3 regions of the Cytobacillus sp. ABV4_503 genome follow, and region 1 is predicted to be linked to each of the others. Evidence: riboswitches for the same ligand, from Rfam matches in the RefSeq annotation. Region 1 holds a riboswitch; each other region holds the start of a gene.
The links. A riboswitch is a leader RNA that binds a small molecule or an ion and turns the genes downstream of it on or off. The one in region 1 is predicted to bind S-adenosylmethionine.
Positions count from the first base shown of each region.

Region 1 (5,884 bases):
GATTTTTTGGCATCACGGTATTCTCCGTAGACTTCAAAGCCCTGGTCCTTCATGCGCTGCACAAAATTCTGCCTTTCGTCTGCAAGCTTTTGCTCGATTTTAACAGCCTGCTTTTGGAGTGTCTCGTGCTTTGCCTGTTCTGCGATATGGGCCGACTTTGCATCTTGATAATTCTGCTGGGCTGTTTCCAGCTGTCTTTGCATAGTTTCAATTTTTTCAGCCGCATTATTCAAATTTGACTCATAAGCTTCAATAGACCTCAGGTTTTCAGGAATTGCATCCGTCATCCTCACCAAGTTGCTTTTCTTTTCCGCATGCATAATGGCTGCGTCACTAATTTGGTCTTGCAGCCGGTCTATTTCTGCAGCCAGAGCTTCTTTCATCTGCTGTGTTTTTTCTAACTCAGCAGTACAGTTTTCCAGCCTTGAAGATTTCTTCTTCAGTTCAGCATGACGTGTAAGAAGATCCTTTTTTTGATCGGCAAGTGTATTTTTCAGCACAAGCAAACTTTCCTGTTTAAAATCAGTACGCTGTTTTTGTATTTGGGCTTTTATTTCAGCCAATCCACTCTCGCTGGAATTCATGCGGGACTGGGCTTCATAAAATGCCGACTCAGCTTTTGCTTTCTCAGCTTCAATTTGGGCTGCCTGTTTCTTTGCTTCCTTCAGGTCTTTTTCATCCGGAATATCATGTGGCGATACAGCCGGATTTGGATGGTGGTCTGAGCCGCAGACTGGGCATGCTTCCCCGTTTTGGAGCCTGTCTGCTAAGATTGATGCCTGTCCGTGAAGCCACTTGCCCTCCAGTTCCTCCACAAGCAGTTTGGCATCATTCAGCCTGTATGAAGTCTGTTCAAAATAATTTTTCTTATTGCTGCATGCATCCAATAATAATTGATGCTCTTTATGCAGCTCTTCATATTTATGAAGCCGTTCTATTTCGTCTGTCAGTTTCTCCAGGTTTCGTTCATTCTCAATCTGTGCAAGCTTACTCTTTTCAATGTCCTGCTTTTCTTCAGCCAGTATTTTTATTTGCAGATCAGCTTTTTGATAGGCTTCATCTTTCTGTTTTTTTTGAAGCCGGAGGTTTTCAAGATTTTTTTCAAGAGAGCGGACCTGCTTTTCCACTTTTGCATAAGAATGAATGTCCTCTTTCATACTTTGCAGGTGATTAACCTGTTCGGCAGCCTGTTTTCTTTCTTCCTCGCGGTTCTTTTCAGATTCCCATTTAACTTGCTTTTCTTTTAGGAAGGTTTCAAGAGTGCCAATATTTTTCTGAAGCTCATGAAGGTCGGCATTTGCTGCATTCAGATCTTTCTTCAATTCATGACAGAGTTGCTCCTGCTGATTGAGCAGGGCTGCTTTATGAGCAAGTACAATGGCATTCTCTTTTGCAGTATATTGGTCTCTTAGCCCTTCCAGCTCTTCTTTCCTTTTCTTTAACTCTTCTTTCGTCTTCAACTGTTTGAGCACCATTTCAGCTTCATAGATCTTTTGCTGAAGATGATCTCTCTGTTCCTTCTTCTTCTTTCCTTCTTCTGTCAGTTCATCAAGACCACTTGCCATCTCCTTGATTTCTTCTGCAAGAAGCGGCAGGAGCAGGGTGTCATTGACACTTCCTGCTTCGAGGTAAGATTTCAGCTCCTCGCTATATACAGCCTGCACCTGATTAAAATACTGATCTCTCAGTTTTACCTGTTCCTCTACCGTTCTTTTTAATTCAGTTGCATCTTCTTTTAGTTTTTCTTCAATGCGTTTGTATATTTGAGTATGAAATAACCGCTGAAGAATGATTTCCTTATCCTTGCTTTCAGAAGTAAGGAGCTTTCGGAACTCTCCCTGGGGAATCATCAAAATTTGCCTGAACTGATTGCTGTCAATGATCATAATTTCTTTTATCTTTTCATCAACATCCCTCACATTTGAAGCCAGGAGCTTTTGCTCTCCATTTTCATCATACATATACAGTTCTGCTTTGGCGCTTACTGTTGTCGTGCCATCGCCGCGCTCTTTTTTCTTTTCCTGCTGAGGAGACCTTGCAATGTAATACCTTTTATTTCTTAAAATAAATTCGAGGGAAATCTCGGTTAGTGTATTATTTTTCGCAAACTGGCTTCGAAGTTCTGGACCATTTCGATCCTCCCCGCTTGCCTTTCCGTAAATCGCATAGCTTATGCCGTCAAAAATAGTGGTTTTTCCTGAACCTGTCTTTCCGGAGATGACAAACATGGTTCGGTTTCCGAGCTCGGTGAAATCAATGCTTTCACTGTCTGCGTAAGGGCCGAACGCCTGCATCGTTAATTTTAATGGCTTCATTTCAGCGCTTCCTCTCTCAGCACTCTTTCGATCACATCGGTCATAACCTGCTGTTTATCTTCTGTAAATTCGGAAGTGGTCATTTGTTCATAGAATTGTTTAAACAGATCATTCTCCGACTTTTTTTCTTCCTTCATCGATAGGAAGGAGCTTTTTTTCTTCATATCTGTAACGGCTATTCTTCTTTCAAGGTGAAGAACATTCGGGTAGACCTGTCTCAGCTTATTAATTGGATCAAGCAATGCACCTTCATCAAAAAGGGTGATTTTCAGATAGTCATCAAGGTTCTGTTTTTCATAGAAAGCCGGATCCATCAGTTCATCCAGATGCCCTTCGATCTCTCTCAAGTCTTTTTTGGGCTTTAATGAACGGGTACGCAAGTCAAATTCCCCATTTTCCTTCATTTCTATAATAGAAATGGATTTTTCCTGTTTAGCTTCTGAGAAAGAATATTTTAATAGGGAGCCTGAATAGCGGATCTTGTCATGCTTTATGGCATCAGGACTATGCAAATGTCCAAGTGCGGTATATGAGAAAGGATCAAAGCTGCTTGAATGGACACAGCCTGATCCTCCGACAGAGAGTGTCCTCTCCGAATCACTGGTAGCACCGCCCAGTACAAAAGCATGTCCGACAAGAACGTTCGGTTCATTTGGGTTCAGGTTCTCTTCAATTCTGCTCACAATCGCTTTCATTGCATCATCATGGGAGTACACACGGTCATCATCAAGCAAATGTCTTACCATTCCAGGTTCAGCATATGGAACCAGATAAAAATTCACACCATTAATATGTATGGGCTTAAAATCATTTACCAGTTTTCCAGACAGGTAGAACTTGCTTTGTTTATACCAGGAGCTTCCAAAGGACAGTCTTTCAGCGCTGTCATGGTTTCCGCCTATGGCAACAACAGGTGTATTGAGCTCTGCATTTATTTTAAATAGAATTTCATTCAGCAATTCTACAGCATCAGTCGGAGGTACGGACCGGTCATATAAGTCTCCTGCAATGACGACTGCATCCGGCTTTTCTTCCTCTACCACATCAATAAATTGATGCAAAAAATGACGCTGATCTTCGGTCATATATACACCATGGACCAGCTTGCCCAAATGCCAATCAGCGGTATGGATAAATTTCATATCTTACACCCTCTTTTCCTTGCCTGAGATTCTTTCTGCAATGTTACCATTATACCAAATCAAAAAACGGCAGAGGCTCAGCAAAATTTATTAGAACATTCGTTCTAATTATATCAGGAATTTTTTCCAAAACATAGCATTGTTCAAAAAGAAAAAGAGCCAACCTAGGCTCTTTCTTCTATTGCTTTTTTAGGTTAGGAAAGTTGATCAAAATGGCAATAATGCCGCAAATGCCAATTAATATTGGATAAATGGAATATGTCATGATGCTCACAGGAGATATGGCAGCGAGCCCGGAAGCAGCCAGCATCTGAGCCCCATATGGGATAGTCCCTTGTACAAAACAGGCAAATATATCAAGAATACTTGCTGATTTACGCGGATCAATCTCATATTGATCTGCAATTTTTTTGGCAAGCGGCCCTGCAATAATGATGGCAATTGTGTTATTGGCTGTAGATAAATTGGTCAGAGAGACAAGTGACGCAATACCAAATTCAGCTCCCCTGCGGGATTTTATTTTGCTTGTAGCCATGTGCAGCAAGTAATCGATTCCGCCATTAAAACGGATGATCTCAACCAATCCGCCAATGAGTATGGCGATTATCGCAAGGGTCTGCATGCCGGCCATTCCCTCGGCAATCATCTGAAGGAATGAAACAAAAGTATAGCTGCCATCTGCGATTCCGATCAGTCCTGCAAGCAGAATACCCCCGCTAAGCACAAGAATGACATTCATGCCAAGTAAAGCTGCAGCCAATACGCCCAGATAAGGAACAACTTTCAAAAAACTGTAATCCCCGCTTGTTACCGCGCTTTCCTGACCAGCAGTTAAAATCCCAAGAATCAAAGCTGTAAGCAATGCAGCAGGCAGGACGATTAAGAAATTCACACGGAATTTATCGGTCATTCTCGTTCCTTGTGTCCTGACCGCTGCAATGGTCGTATCAGAAATAACGGAAAGATTATCCCCAAACATGGCACCGCCTATTATTGCTGCCATGGCCAATGCTACAGATATATCTGTTTCTGCAGAAAGAGCTATACCAATTGGAGCAAGTGCCACAACGGTCCCCATGGACGTTCCCATCGATAGTGAAATAAAGCAGGCAATGATAAAAATTCCGACCATCAGCAGATTCTGAGGGATGAATGAGAGTGCAAGATTCACGGTCGAATCAACCGCACCCATACCTTTAGCCGTTCCAGAAAAGGCCCCTGCCAGGATAAAAATGATGGCCATTAAAATAATATCAGGATGTCCTGCTCCTTTCGTGAATATCTCCACTTTTTCCATAAACGGCTTTTTTCTGTTCATTGCCAGTGCTATTCCGGCTGTAGCGGATACAATGACAATGATTGGAATGCTATTGAAATCTCCTGTTGCTATGCCGCTTCCAATAAAAATTAGAAGGAAAGCCATAAGCGGCAATAAAGCCCAGGAATTGCCTTTGTTTTTCATTAAAAATCTCCTCTCCGAATAAATTTTCCAGCAAAATAAAAAGACCTCTTCAAGCAAGAAGAGATCTTAACAAATCAATCGTTCTCTTCTTATCTGCCAAGCACCTATGCTTGCTGGATTTGGCACAGCGCTCTATAGAGCCCGCTGCCGAGACATCTTCGGGCCAGTCCCTCAGTCTCTCTTGATAAGCGATTCATATGAAATTATTCTGAAATAACTCACGTTTGAAAATTATACAGGAAACTCGTGAAACTTCAAGCACTTTTTTGTTGTGGATTAAGAATCTGAATAATACTTTAAAGGTGAATAACGGGGATTGAAATTAAAAAAAGCCGCAATGCGGCTAAAAACTAGTGAAGTTCTTTAGAATTTGGAGGGTTATGCCCCTTTTTCAGCTCCTGAAAAATATCATCTGAGGCTTGAGGTGCAGGCTGAACGGGTGACTGCAAAATCATTTCTCCCATAAGCCTTTTAAACTCTCCAACAGTTAAAGGCTTCGCATCATTCATTAACTCATACCCAAGCTGTCCATTCGGTTCAAGAGTTGCCATTTTGACATCTGAAATTTTTGTGATTCCGCTGGTTCTGAGCCTCATTTCCAGCTGATCAGCTGTAAAGCGCAATTTCCTCATATTTGCTGTTTTAAGTTTCCCATCCTCAATCACTATTTTAGATTTGCCCGTGATAAATTTTTCAACAAAATTAAACTTAACCTGAAGATATTCCATTAATATTAATGATCCAATTAAGATAGCTGCTGCCACAATCGTTTTCCAAACACTAGTCTCAACGATCGGCTGAATAATGATGGTGCCTATTGAAATCATCACAACTGTTTGGGCTAGTGTCATTTGCGAGATGGATTTTCTTCCGGCCACACGCAAAAGCAATACCCCTGAAAATATTAAAAGGACTGATTCCCATATAAAGTTCATCTATTGCCACCTCCCTTTTTCTCATAGGGT
Region 1 is NZ_JBSWTH010000001.1:1,894,686-1,900,569, reverse strand. It holds gene ACXAD1_RS09520 (AAA family ATPase) at 1-2,315, opposite strand, end outside; gene ACXAD1_RS09515 (exonuclease SbcCD subunit D) at 2,312-3,457, opposite strand; gene ACXAD1_RS09510 (Na+/H+ antiporter NhaC family protein) at 3,636-4,919, opposite strand; SAM riboswitch class I at 5,006-5,110, opposite strand; gene ACXAD1_RS09505 (DUF421 domain-containing protein) at 5,270-5,854, opposite strand.

Region 2 (5,884 bases), 2.4 Mb from region 1:
CTTTTAAGTGAGGAAAGTTGGAATTTGTAGTTCTTTATACCCTTGGTCAGATGGATTGAAACCAAAAAATGAGATATTTATGAGTGAATGTATCTAATTTGTGGGGTGTCATTTTTAAATTATATGGATGAATTTTTTTCGAAACCTTTTCAATCCCAATTCGTAGTAGAAGTAGCATCTTCTTAGGAGTAAACACACGAATATGATATTCTTTAGTTAATCCATTCAAAGAAAAAGGTGACATTGTGGCAAAGAAAAAACTGCAGTACTGGACTTTGCAATTGCTGCTTATCTTAACCATCATTTATGTATCAACAAAAATCTCATTTCTGTTTGAACCGGTGGGCATATTTGTATCTACCTTGTTCTTTCCAATCATTATATCGGGATTCCTGTATTTCTTGCTGAACCCGCTGGTAAGATTGCTGCAGCGCTATAAGGTGCCCAGGACGGCAGCGATCTTGATCATTTATGCAGCAGTTATTGGGTTGGTGATGCTCGTTATTGGCAACATCGCTCCGCTAATCAGCAGACAGGTGACTGAATTATTCAACGACCTGCCGGGATATGCGAAAACGACAAGAGACTTTGTTAATTCAATGTCAAACACCGAAGAGTTTAAATGGTTTTTGACGCAGGACTACGTATCGCTTGAAGAAATTGAAGCCCGCATTATGGAATATGCCAATACCCTGCCAAGCCGCGTTACGCAGGGGGTAGCAGGAATTGTCAGCCTGGTCACCAATATTGCGATCACAATTGTAACGGTGCCATTCCTGCTGTTTTATATGTTCAAGGATGGCGATAAGTTCCCGGCAGCTGTTTCCAAATTTCTGCCTGCTTCATACAGGGAAGAGGGAGTTAAAACACTTAAAGAAACAGGAGAAACACTTTCTTCTTACATTCAAGGACAAATTACAGTGGCCTTGTTTGTGGGAACACTATCGTTTATCGGCTATTTAATCATTGACCTGCCATATGCACTTGTCATGGCGCTTATTGTGTCCATAACTAATATCATTCCTTATGTCGGACCGTTTCTTGGTGGTGCACCTGCTGTTATCGTTGCACTTTTTGACTCACCGACTAAAGCATTCCTGGTTGTCGTGGTCATTGTGATTGCCCAGCAGATAGAAGGGAATGTGCTGTCGCCGCTAATTCTCGGAAAAACCTTAAACACACATCCAGCCACCATCATCATCCTATTGCTGGTTGCAGGCAATCTTGCCGGCATCCTCGGTATGATTCTGGCAATACCTACTTATGCTGTGACCAAAACGATTGTTTTGAATACAGTTAGATTTTTAAGGGCGAGGAAGACAGCGAATGACGAAGCGGTAACTTAAATTGAGTAGCTCCTTTTAAGAGAAGGGGCTTTTTTTATTGCTGGATTTATCTAACATAATTCATCAATATGTTACAACCTGTTGGGTTTATCCAGCATGTTATAAGATTTATCTACCATGATCACTATGTTATCTAACATGTATTATAATTTATCTAACATCTCACACAGTTAAAGCGGGCTTTTTACAAGTTAAAATAAAACGAAAGCAGTGATCCAAATGTGTTTAATCCTTTTCGCATACAAAGTTCATCCCGTATACAAGCTTATCGTTGCTGCTAATCGCGATGAATTTTTTGAGCGCCCGACTGCACCTGCCCATTTTTGGGAGGACCATCCCGCTATTCTGGCTGGACGCGATTTAAGCAAAATGGGGACGTGGATGGGTGTCACTAAGAATGGAAGATTTGCAGCTCTTACAAATTACCGCGATCCGAACGAAGTGAGAGATGGCAAGAGGTCAAGAGGAGATCTGGTGGCAGATTTCTTGAAAGGCAGTGCTTCGCCTGCTGATTTTATGAAAATAGCATCTGAACATCGCAGCAGCTATCCCGGCTACAATCTTCTTGCAGGCAATTTGGAGGAGCTCTTTTATTATTCGAACGTGGAAGATAGAATAGAGCAGCTTGAAGCAGGAGTGTACGGGGTCAGCAATCATGTGCTGAATACCGGGTGGCCGAAGGTGGAAAAGGGGAAGGAGGGTTTATCTAAAATAATAGATCATGCATCCGGGAATTTCACAGAAGGCCTGCTGACACTTCTCCAGAATGCAGACCCTGCCCCTGATGACATGCTTCCGAAAACAGGAGTTTCACTTGAGTGGGAGCGGATTCTGTCCCCTTTATTTATCAACAGTGAAGGCTACGGAACCAGGAGTTCAACAGTGATGATGATGTCAGAGAGTGAGATCTATTACAGAGAGAGGGTACATTTTGGGGATAGCCCGCAGGACCAGGAGTTTATCATCCAAAATTAAAGAAGCCAGTTCAGGCATCTGGCTTCTTTCATTCAGGCTAGCGGCAAAGTAATCCGGACCGTTGTTCCTTCATTTTCCCTGCTGTGGATGTATAGGTTACCGCCATGGTTTTTAATGATTTTTTTGCAGATCATAATGCCAAGGCCTGTACCTTTTTCTTTTGTGCTGTAAAACGGCTCTCCCAGTTTGGCGAGGCGTTCTTCGGGTATGCCAATTCCTTCATCCTCGACACTGATGATGACAGAATGGTCCTCCCGGCGGATATCCACGTTTATTTTTCCGCCCACCGGCATGGCTTCAATTGAGTTCTTAATGATGTTAATCAGCACCTGTTTAATTTTATCTTTTTCACATTTCACATAAAACTCGCCGGGTGACTGTGTTAGTTCGATCATGATATTCTCCATAACTGCCTGGCTGTTTAAGAGGGTGATCACACTTTTTACAACATTTGTCAGGCAGGTTTCTTCCATTTCGGTTATTTGGGGTTTGGCGAGAACGAGCAGGTCATTGACGATGCCTTCAATCCGCTCCAGCTCACTTAGGATGACCTCCGCGAAATCTCCTTTATGATCTTCATATAATAACTGTGTAAAGCCTTTTATGGCTGTAAGCGGGTTGCGGATTTCATGGGCAATGCCTGCGGCAAGCTGACCGACAACCGAAAGTTTTTCGGCATTCTGCAGCTTTTCTTCCGTCTTCTTTTGTCCAGTCACATCTTTAATAATGATTTGGTAGACCTTTCTGTTCTTGAATGTGGTTGGAATCAGCTGGACTTCGGCTTTTCTCATTTGTCCGTCAGTCCGGATCAGATTAAGCTCAAAATTTACACTTAGCTTTGTTTGCAGAAAATCATCGAGGGTAGAATGTTCTGAAGGAGGAGTGTAGTCGTGGAGGGAGGTGCCGATCATCTCTTTGATGCTCGTGAATCCAAAAAGTTTCTTTCCTTCATTATTGATGTAGGTCCAAATCCCTTTTTGTGTCACCATTCCTATCGTATCCTTGGAGTACTCCACCAGAAAGCGGTACTTCTCCTGTGTTTCCAGAATCTCCTCTTCCATGATAATTCTTTGTGTCATATCCCGGATGATGCACATCATTTCTTTATCGTCATTAATGACTGAAAAATTGGCTTCAAGCCACAGATAATGCCCCTCCTTATGCCTGAAGCGAAAGGTCTCCCGTTTATGCGGAAGCTGTTCGAGCTCGGCCAGTGCATCTCTTAAAAGGTCCCGGTCATTTGGATGGCAGTATGTATAAAGGCTGCTTCGATAAAAGTCTTGCTGCGAATACCCCAGCATCGGCAAACAGGAAGGGGAGACATATAAAGCAATGCCTTCTTTTGTCACTCTTGCAATCACATCGCTGGAATGCTGAATGGCCAGCTGCAGATTCCTTGCTTCCACCTTGTCCGCGAATAAATCTGCAGGATTCTCGGTCATGATCATTTTCTGTCCCTCCTTTTTGAAAAATGGCACTTTTCCATTATTATACATGAGTTATTGGCTTAGACACATAGGATTTAACTATCATTTTTTAGTAGAGCCGCAAGCAAAAACTTTGTATTATTGCAGAGCTAATACAGCGTGCCAGGGACCAGAAGGTTAATTCAATTAAAAAATTTTAAAATTTTATATTGACATCCTTTTCTTTATGGTGGTAAAGTAATAAACATATTAAACAACCAAATAATAAAAATCTTCTTATCCAGAGAGGTTGAGGGACTGGCCCTATGACACCTCGGCAGCGGACAAAAGTGTACCGTGCCAAATCCAGCAAGCTTAGCTTGAAAGATAAGAAGAGGACCATTGATAAATGCTGCCCTCTTCTTTCTTTAGAAGAGGGTTTTTATTTTACCGGAAAAATGCAGCGAGATTCTATTCATAAACATATGAATAATTCTTATCGAGAGAAGCAGAGGGACCTGGCCCAATGAAGCTTCGGCAGCAGGCAGACTGCACTGTGCCAAATCCAGCAGGCGAAAGCCTGAAAGATAAGGAGGGGCCTTCAAAAAACCTCTTCTGATGGAAGGGGTAAATTTCAGGATATAATTCTTAGTTTTCGCATAGGAATAGTTAGTGAATAAAAAGTGACAGGTACCTATACCAATTCATTAAAGTGGTATAAATACCTGTCACCATCAAAGGGGAGATGCTGAATGATAGAGTTTCAGAATTTAAAGAAAGTCTATGAAAGCGGAGGACAGCAGGTAGCTGCTTTAAACGGAATAGACTTAAAGATTAACAAGGGTGAGATTTTCGGTGTGATCGGCTTCAGCGGTGCGGGAAAGAGTTCTTTGATCCGCTGTGTCAATTGGCTGGAGAAACCGACTTCAGGAAAGGTCATTGTCAGCGGACATGATCTGACGGCTTTATCTGTAAGGGAAATTCGCGAAGTGAAAAGAAACATCGGGATGGTCTTTCAGCATTTTAACCTATTAAATTCGAAAACAGTGTTTGCCAATGTTGCAATGCCGCTCACACTGGCTAAGGTCCCTAAAGATGAAATCAAAAAGCGTGTTCATGAACTATTGGAATTCGTGGGGCTCGCCGACAAGGCGAACAGCTATCCCGATCAGCTGTCAGGCGGACAAAAGCAGCGGATCGGAATTGCCAGGGCACTGGCGACCCAGCCTTCCATTCTGTTATGTGATGAAGCGACTTCAGCACTGGATCCTCAGACAACCAGCTCGATCCTGCAGCTGCTGAAAAAAATAAATAAAGAATACAATATTACCATTCTGATCATTACCCATGAAATGTCTGTAATCAGAGAGATTTGTGATCGTGTCGCTGTTATTGAGGCAGGAAAAATTATCGAAGAAGGAACCGTCTTTAATGTCTTTTCATCACCAAAAACACAAACAGCGAAAAACTTTGTCAGCACGGTTATGAATGATCAAATACCTGACTCCATTAAAGAAGTGATCGAAAGACAGCAAGGTCTTCAAAAGGTATTTAGAATCAACTTTGTTGGAAATTCTGCCGGGCAGCCGCTCCTTTCGCAGGTTGCCAAAAAGTTTAATATCGACTTTAACGTCCTGTTTGGAAATATTACTGAACTTCAGGGAACACCGTTTGGCAACCTGATTGTCGAATTCCAGGGTCCGGACAGTGAAATCAGACGTGCTATTCAGTACATCAGCCAGGAAAAAGTTTCTATAAAGGAAGTGACAACACGTGCTAGTTAATCAGGAAAAAATCATCGAAGCCTTAATTGAAACGATCCAAATGGTGGCATTCTCATTGCTGTTTTCAGCTCTTATCGGACTGCCGCTTGGCATATTGCTTGTCGTGACAAGGAAAGGGCATCTGCTGGAAAACACCGTTGTTTTTAACATCATAAACAGCATTATTAATATTTTCAGATCAGTCCCCTTCATCATTTTAATGGTAGCCATCATCCCAATCACCCGGATGATTGTCGGGACATCGATTGGAACTGCTGCAGCAGTAGTGCCGCTCGTCTTTTATGCAGGACCCTATATTGCGAGGTTAATAGAAAATTCATTGCTTGAGGTTGATCCGGGAGTCATTGAAGCTGCAGAAGCAATGGGAGCGACA
Region 2 is NZ_JBSWTH010000001.1:4,269,962-4,275,845, reverse strand. It holds gene ACXAD1_RS21555 (AI-2E family transporter) at 246-1,346, shown strand; gene ACXAD1_RS21550 (NRDE family protein) at 1,566-2,321, shown strand; gene ACXAD1_RS21545 (PAS domain-containing sensor histidine kinase) at 2,354-3,769, opposite strand; SAM riboswitch class I at 4,022-4,121, shown strand; SAM riboswitch class I at 4,221-4,321, shown strand; gene ACXAD1_RS21540 (methionine ABC transporter ATP-binding protein) at 4,480-5,511, shown strand; gene ACXAD1_RS21535 (methionine ABC transporter permease) at 5,501-5,884, shown strand, end outside.
Region 2: another riboswitch for S-adenosylmethionine. It lies ahead of ACXAD1_RS21540 (methionine ABC transporter ATP-binding protein); the one in region 1 lies ahead of ACXAD1_RS09510 (Na+/H+ antiporter NhaC family protein).

Region 3 (5,884 bases), 1.0 Mb from region 1:
GGATCCAGGTTGATAACTGAAACAGCAGCATGCCGGCCAAAGCTGCAATCAGGATATAAGCCCCGGCAAATACTTTAAGGCCCCCTGTGGCCAATCCGGCAATAATTACAGAGAATTCTCCCCTTGATGATAATGATAATCCCGCCTTTAGAGCTTCCTGTTTCGACAGGCCATACCATTGCCCTCCAAAATACCCTGCAGCAAGCTTGTGAATGATGGACCAGATAACAATAATAACCAGAAGACCGAAAGAAGGAATTTCTTCATTAAACTCAAGCGAAAGCCCGAAATTCAAGAAAAAAAACGGAAGAAACAAATTCCTTACGGGAAGTACAACTTCCTCTGTTTTTTCTTTTACCTCCGTTCCGGCAAGAATGATGCCGGCAAGAAATGCGCCAATAACCTCTGATAGCCCCAGAAATACTGCAAATCCGCCATAGGTAATCGCTACTCCGAGAACAAGAATCAAAAAGGAATCTTCATGAGCAACTTTCTTCATCCAATGCTGGGCTTTATGAAGAACTATTCTGCTCATCCAAACTGCAGCGCCAGCAAGAAGAGAAACCTTTAGAAAAATAAACAGAAAATCTGCAGCGGAGAAACTATTTCCGCCGCTCAGCCCAATCAACACGGTCACTAGTATCGGGGCAGTGAGGTCTTCAAAAATCAGAAGAGAGAGCATATATTCAGAGTCTTTATCTTCAAGGCGATTTTTTGATTCCAGCAGCTTAACAGTAATTGAAGAACTGGTTGCATATACAATTCCAGCAATCAATAAAGAGACAAACATGTTTTGACCTGCAGCATAGGCAATTCCCGCAGTCACTCCCACTCCCAGAAAAACATCCAATAGCCCGGATTTCCAGACTTTCCTTCCATTATTCCTTAATTCACCCACAGAGAATTTTGTGCCAAGCAGAAAGAATAACAGAATTAAGCCAATTTCACCTGCAGTTTCAATTACTTTCGCCTCTTTGTAAAATCCAAAAAAACCGATGCAGGTTCCTAAAATAATATAAATAACAATATCAGGAATCCTTAGGATTTTAATCCCGATTATTGCAGTTATATAAAGGGCAATAAAAATGAGCCCAATTGCAAGAGGCATATTCATATTCCGTTTTTCATCCTTTTCTGAAATTGTATTTTTACGGACTATAAATACCCTCTTTGTTTGAATTTCACTCCTGCCAGTTAGATCCAAAATTAGATAGCATTCATTGCGTATTCCCTTCAAGCATTTCTTTCGGTTATATTTGATTTCGGAAGAATGCTTAATTATTTATAAAGAGAAAATTCGACAGGTACCTGGCACCAATAAAATTTGTCGATAAAAAAACAGGCTATTTTACTGGACTTTTTTTATTAAAGCGTTTATTTTACTATAAAAAGGCAATATTCTATGTATAAGTTTCAATAAAACGGAATGGGATGGTGTTACGATGGCAGACAAGAAAAATGTTAAAACTCCCGGCAAAGATCTCAATATTGGTGCGAATGTTTCATTAAACGGCCTGGTAACAGCTGTTTTTGATAATATGGTCCATGTCCAGATTGGTGCTAAGATTGTAACAGTTCATGTAAAAGACCTTTATTCTGGATTAAATAACCCTTTGTTAAAGAACCAGCAGGCTTAAAGTGAAACTTCAATCAGTGAGGGGGCTTTATACTCCCACTGATTATAAGTTGTGGCCCACAGGACGTGGCGTTTTTAGTCTTTGTTCTGCTGGCGGGCCTTTACGGGCAGTTGGACTCCTACTTATCCTTTTTCGATTCCTCTGAGTCTGGAAAAGGGAGGCTTACTGCCCGTTAGACTGCGATAACATCCACCATCTCTAAACATACCTCAGGAGGGGCAGCTCATAAGCTTGCCCCTCCTGTTTTTTAGCATCATCATATTATACCGGCTGTACCTGCTTATTTTCCTTTGCAGCAGGAGCGTAATCTCCAAGCACCTGATAAGCCTTCAAATATGATGTATCTAATAATGATACAGCTTTCAATGATGCCTTAACGATGAAGGCATCTTTTGAAACTTTGCTGATTGTTTCAAATCCTTCAGGCAATCCCCCTTTATCAGCATCACCAAATATAATCCAAACTGCCTGTTCAAGAACAGTCCCTTCCGAGTCGCCTTCCTCAAAGACTGAAGGAATATCGGCTCTGCCAACATGAATCAGATCTTCAATAATTGCGCTGGCTGTCGGGAACATGCCGGCACCAGGACCCTGCAGGCTGATATTCCCGACAATATCCGCATCAATCGAAACTGCATTTTGCACTCCTTCTACTCTGTACAAGGGATGTGCCTCCACTGTCAGGACCGGTTTTACAGTACAGCGGATAGTATCTTTTTCTCTCTGAATCGATGCTACATGTTTAAATTTCAGGCCCAGGGAATCAGCCAAACGGATTTGCTCAATTGTAATATCAGTAATGCCTTCTCTAACAGATGTTTCCTGCGCCGGTGCTTTCCCGAATACCAGCTCGCTCAGAACAACCGCTTTGTAAAAAGCGTCATATCCTTCTATATCATTTTTCGGATCGGCTTCTGCATATCCTTTTTCCTGCGCTATTTTCAGTGCTTCTTCAAATGATAAGTTCTCCTCGCGCATACTTGTCAAAATGAAATTGGATGTGCCATTTAAAATTCCTTCGATCCGTTCAATCTTGTTGGCATTCAGCAGCTGCTTGATAGTCTGAATTATAGGGATCCCGCCTCCGACTGTTGCTTCAAATCCTAATGATACATTATTTTCTTTTGCGAGCCTCGCAAGCTCACTTCCATGGAATGCAAACATCTCCTTATTTGCTGTAATGACATGGCATCCTCTCGATATGGCCTGGCGCAAATACGTATAGCCTGGTTCCCTGCCAACAATGGCATCAATTACGACATCAAGCTTAGGAAGCTCAATAATATCCTGAAAGTCATCAGTTAAAAGCACCTCATCATCAGGCAAAGAATGCTTACTCACATTTTTGACAAGGATGGCCGAGACCTTCACTTCTTTCCCGAATATCGCCTGGAGCCTTCCCTGATGTTTGCTGATCGTTTCATACACTCCTTTTCCAACTGTTCCAAACCCCAATAGCCCAATCGTTATCGCTGACATTTCACATTCCCCCTGGTTAATATTTAAAGTGCAGAAAACTATAAAAACAAAAAACCCCTTCCGTCTATACAGACAAGAAGGGGTTTGAATTTACGTTCCGTTCATTCCGCCTTCTTATCTTCGGAAAATGTATTCCTCTGAATTTGGCACCGTGCATAAATGCTGGTTGCCGAGGCTTCATAGGGTCAGTCCCTCCGCCTCTCTTGATAAGAAGTTTCAAAGTATTCAATTTATATGAATCATAAACATTTATAAGGACTGCGTCAACCTTTTTTGAAAATTATTTTCTTCAAACGCTCTTACTTTCCTCGAAATCTTCAGTAATGATTTCAAGAAAATGCTTAAGAATTCGGGCAGTCAGCCCCCAAATAACCTTATCTTTAAAATAGTAAAATACTTCTTCTACTTTCCTTGCCTGCCAATTGTAATTTTCACCTCCGGCAATCAAGTCAAATGGAAAATTCTCTTCGGGCTCTACTTTAAAATTCACGTGATACATTTCCGGCTTTACTTTTTTTAGAAATGAAAGAGGGACTGTAAAAACTTCTTCCACTTCATCAGGGTTTGGCTTAATCTGGTCCGGATTATGGATAATGCCTGCATAAGGGTAAATAATTTGACCGAAGGAAATCATGTAATCCAGCGGGGACACATCTGTGATGCTGTCTTCATTCACGCCGAGTTCCTCTGAGGTTTCACGGATAGCCGTATGCTCCTCATCCCTATCTTCCGGATCTATTCTCCCGCCCGGGAAACAGACCTCCCCAGGCTGCCTTCTCATTGTAAGTGAACGCACTTCAAAAAGGACATGTACCTCATTATTTATCTCAACCAACGGAAGCAAAATAGCGAATTTCGAAAATCGCTCACTCCCTAAAATGACTGGGGTCCTGTTACTTAACCTTTTAGCCAGTTTCTCAATCTCCATCTACCCACCTCCAGCAGCAATTCCAATTTATTGGCTATTATCTTTATCATACTGTATTTACTTTGTTTTATTAATTCATATGGCTTGTACCATGTAATGATTCAGGATAGTTTATTCCTTTGTTGACTGTCTGCCCTTCAAAAGAAAAAGAAAGTTTCTCCTCCTGCAATTCAGGGAAATTAGAAAATATAATATGACCTTAGGAGTGAAAATATGAAGAAAAATATATTAGTAGGCGGGTATGATACTCAGGAAGATCTTAAAGTTGCTATTGAAGGGGCCTTGTCAAACGGGTATCAGAAAGACAACCTTGTGATTGTCTCAAAAGATGGAGCGAACCTCGAAAGCTTTGCAGACAATCATGGAGTGAACTTGCGAATAGTCGGATCCCAGGAGCTCGGCAATCAGCGCTTTCTTGATTCAGTGAAAGCCCTTTTTATGGGAGAAGATCCAGCCACAAGTTCAGGAATGGATCCTAATAAAAAAGATGGTACACGGTTTGATGAACATGACTTGGATAAATACGCAAGCATGGTATTTGATGGAAAGTATGTCTTAATCGCGGACTACTATGGGAACTATCCCAATTCCCAGGAGGACAATCAAAGGATCAATGCTGAAGACCCAGAAGGGTATCTCGAAAGCGCTTCAGCCCGGGAAGCTGTCCATGAATCAGATATCAAGACACTGGCAGATAAAACTGGTTACACATGTGCTCTCAATAATCAGGATAATGATCCTGTTCACATTTCACCCAAGTCTGCCGATGTGAAAACCAGTGCTGAATTTAACAGGGATGAACGATATACGAAGGAAAGGCTCTAATAGCAGAAGACCCCCGTTTGGGGTCTTTTTTTTTGGAATAAAAAAGAGAGGTTCCCCTCTCTTAAGCATACTTCTTCTTATCTTCCTCCTGTTTGAAGAAACTCTTCATCGCATGGAATACATCTGCTTTTTGCTTAAGGATATAATAGCGGAAATCCTCATTTTTAATATTTTTATAGGCTGACATCAGGGTCGAATGGCGGTTATACTGGTTAACTTCACCATATCCGAACATATTGGACACCTTCATCAGGTCTTCCACCAGCTTTACACAGCGGGCGTTGTCAGAGGTCAGGTTATCACCGTCTGAGAAGTGGAAAGGGTAAATATTATATTTGCGCGGGTCGTATTTGACCTCAATCAGTTCAAGCGCTTTACGATAGGCAGATGAACAGATGGTTCCCCCGCTTTCTCCTTTTGAGAAAAAGTCCTCTTCTGAAACAACCTTTGCTTCAGTATGGTGGGCAATAAATTCAATCTCGACTGTCTCATATTTAGTTCTCAGGAAGCGTGTCATCCAGAAGAAAAAGCTTCTGGCCATATACTTTTCCCAGATCCCCATCGAGCCGCTCGTATCCATCATAGCAAGCACAACAGCCTTTGAATCAGGCTTTACAATTTCATTCCAGGTCTTAAACTTCAAATCTTCCTTATAAATAGGGTGGAACGCTGCTTTTCCACTCATTGCATTACGCTTAAATGCCGACATCATGGTGCGTTTCTTATCAATATTGCCCATTAATCCAGTCTTTCTGATATCATTAAATTCGATGTCCTCTACCAGGTTTTCATCCTGCTCTTTTCTTTTTAAATTAGGCAATTCCAATTGTTTAAATAAAGCTTCTTCAATTTCCATCAGTGATACTTCTGCTTCAAAATAATCCTCGCCTGCCTGGTCGCCTGCTCCTTGCCCCTTTCCGGGTCCTTTCTGGCTGCCGGATCCATCACGTGCCACTACATCTCCAATCTGGCTATCTCCATCGCCTTGGCCGACATGTTTGTTTTTATCATAGTT
Region 3 is NZ_JBSWTH010000001.1:891,048-896,931, reverse strand. It holds gene ACXAD1_RS04625 (cation:proton antiporter) at 1-1,114, opposite strand, end outside; gene ACXAD1_RS04620 (hypothetical protein) at 1,443-1,637, shown strand; gene ACXAD1_RS04615 (homoserine dehydrogenase) at 1,899-3,116, opposite strand; SAM riboswitch class I at 3,228-3,329, opposite strand; gene ACXAD1_RS04610 (NUDIX hydrolase) at 3,406-4,044, opposite strand; gene ACXAD1_RS04605 (general stress protein) at 4,258-4,869, shown strand; gene yhbH (sporulation protein YhbH) at 4,931-5,884, opposite strand, start outside.
Region 3: another riboswitch for S-adenosylmethionine. It lies ahead of ACXAD1_RS04615 (homoserine dehydrogenase); the one in region 1 lies ahead of ACXAD1_RS09510 (Na+/H+ antiporter NhaC family protein).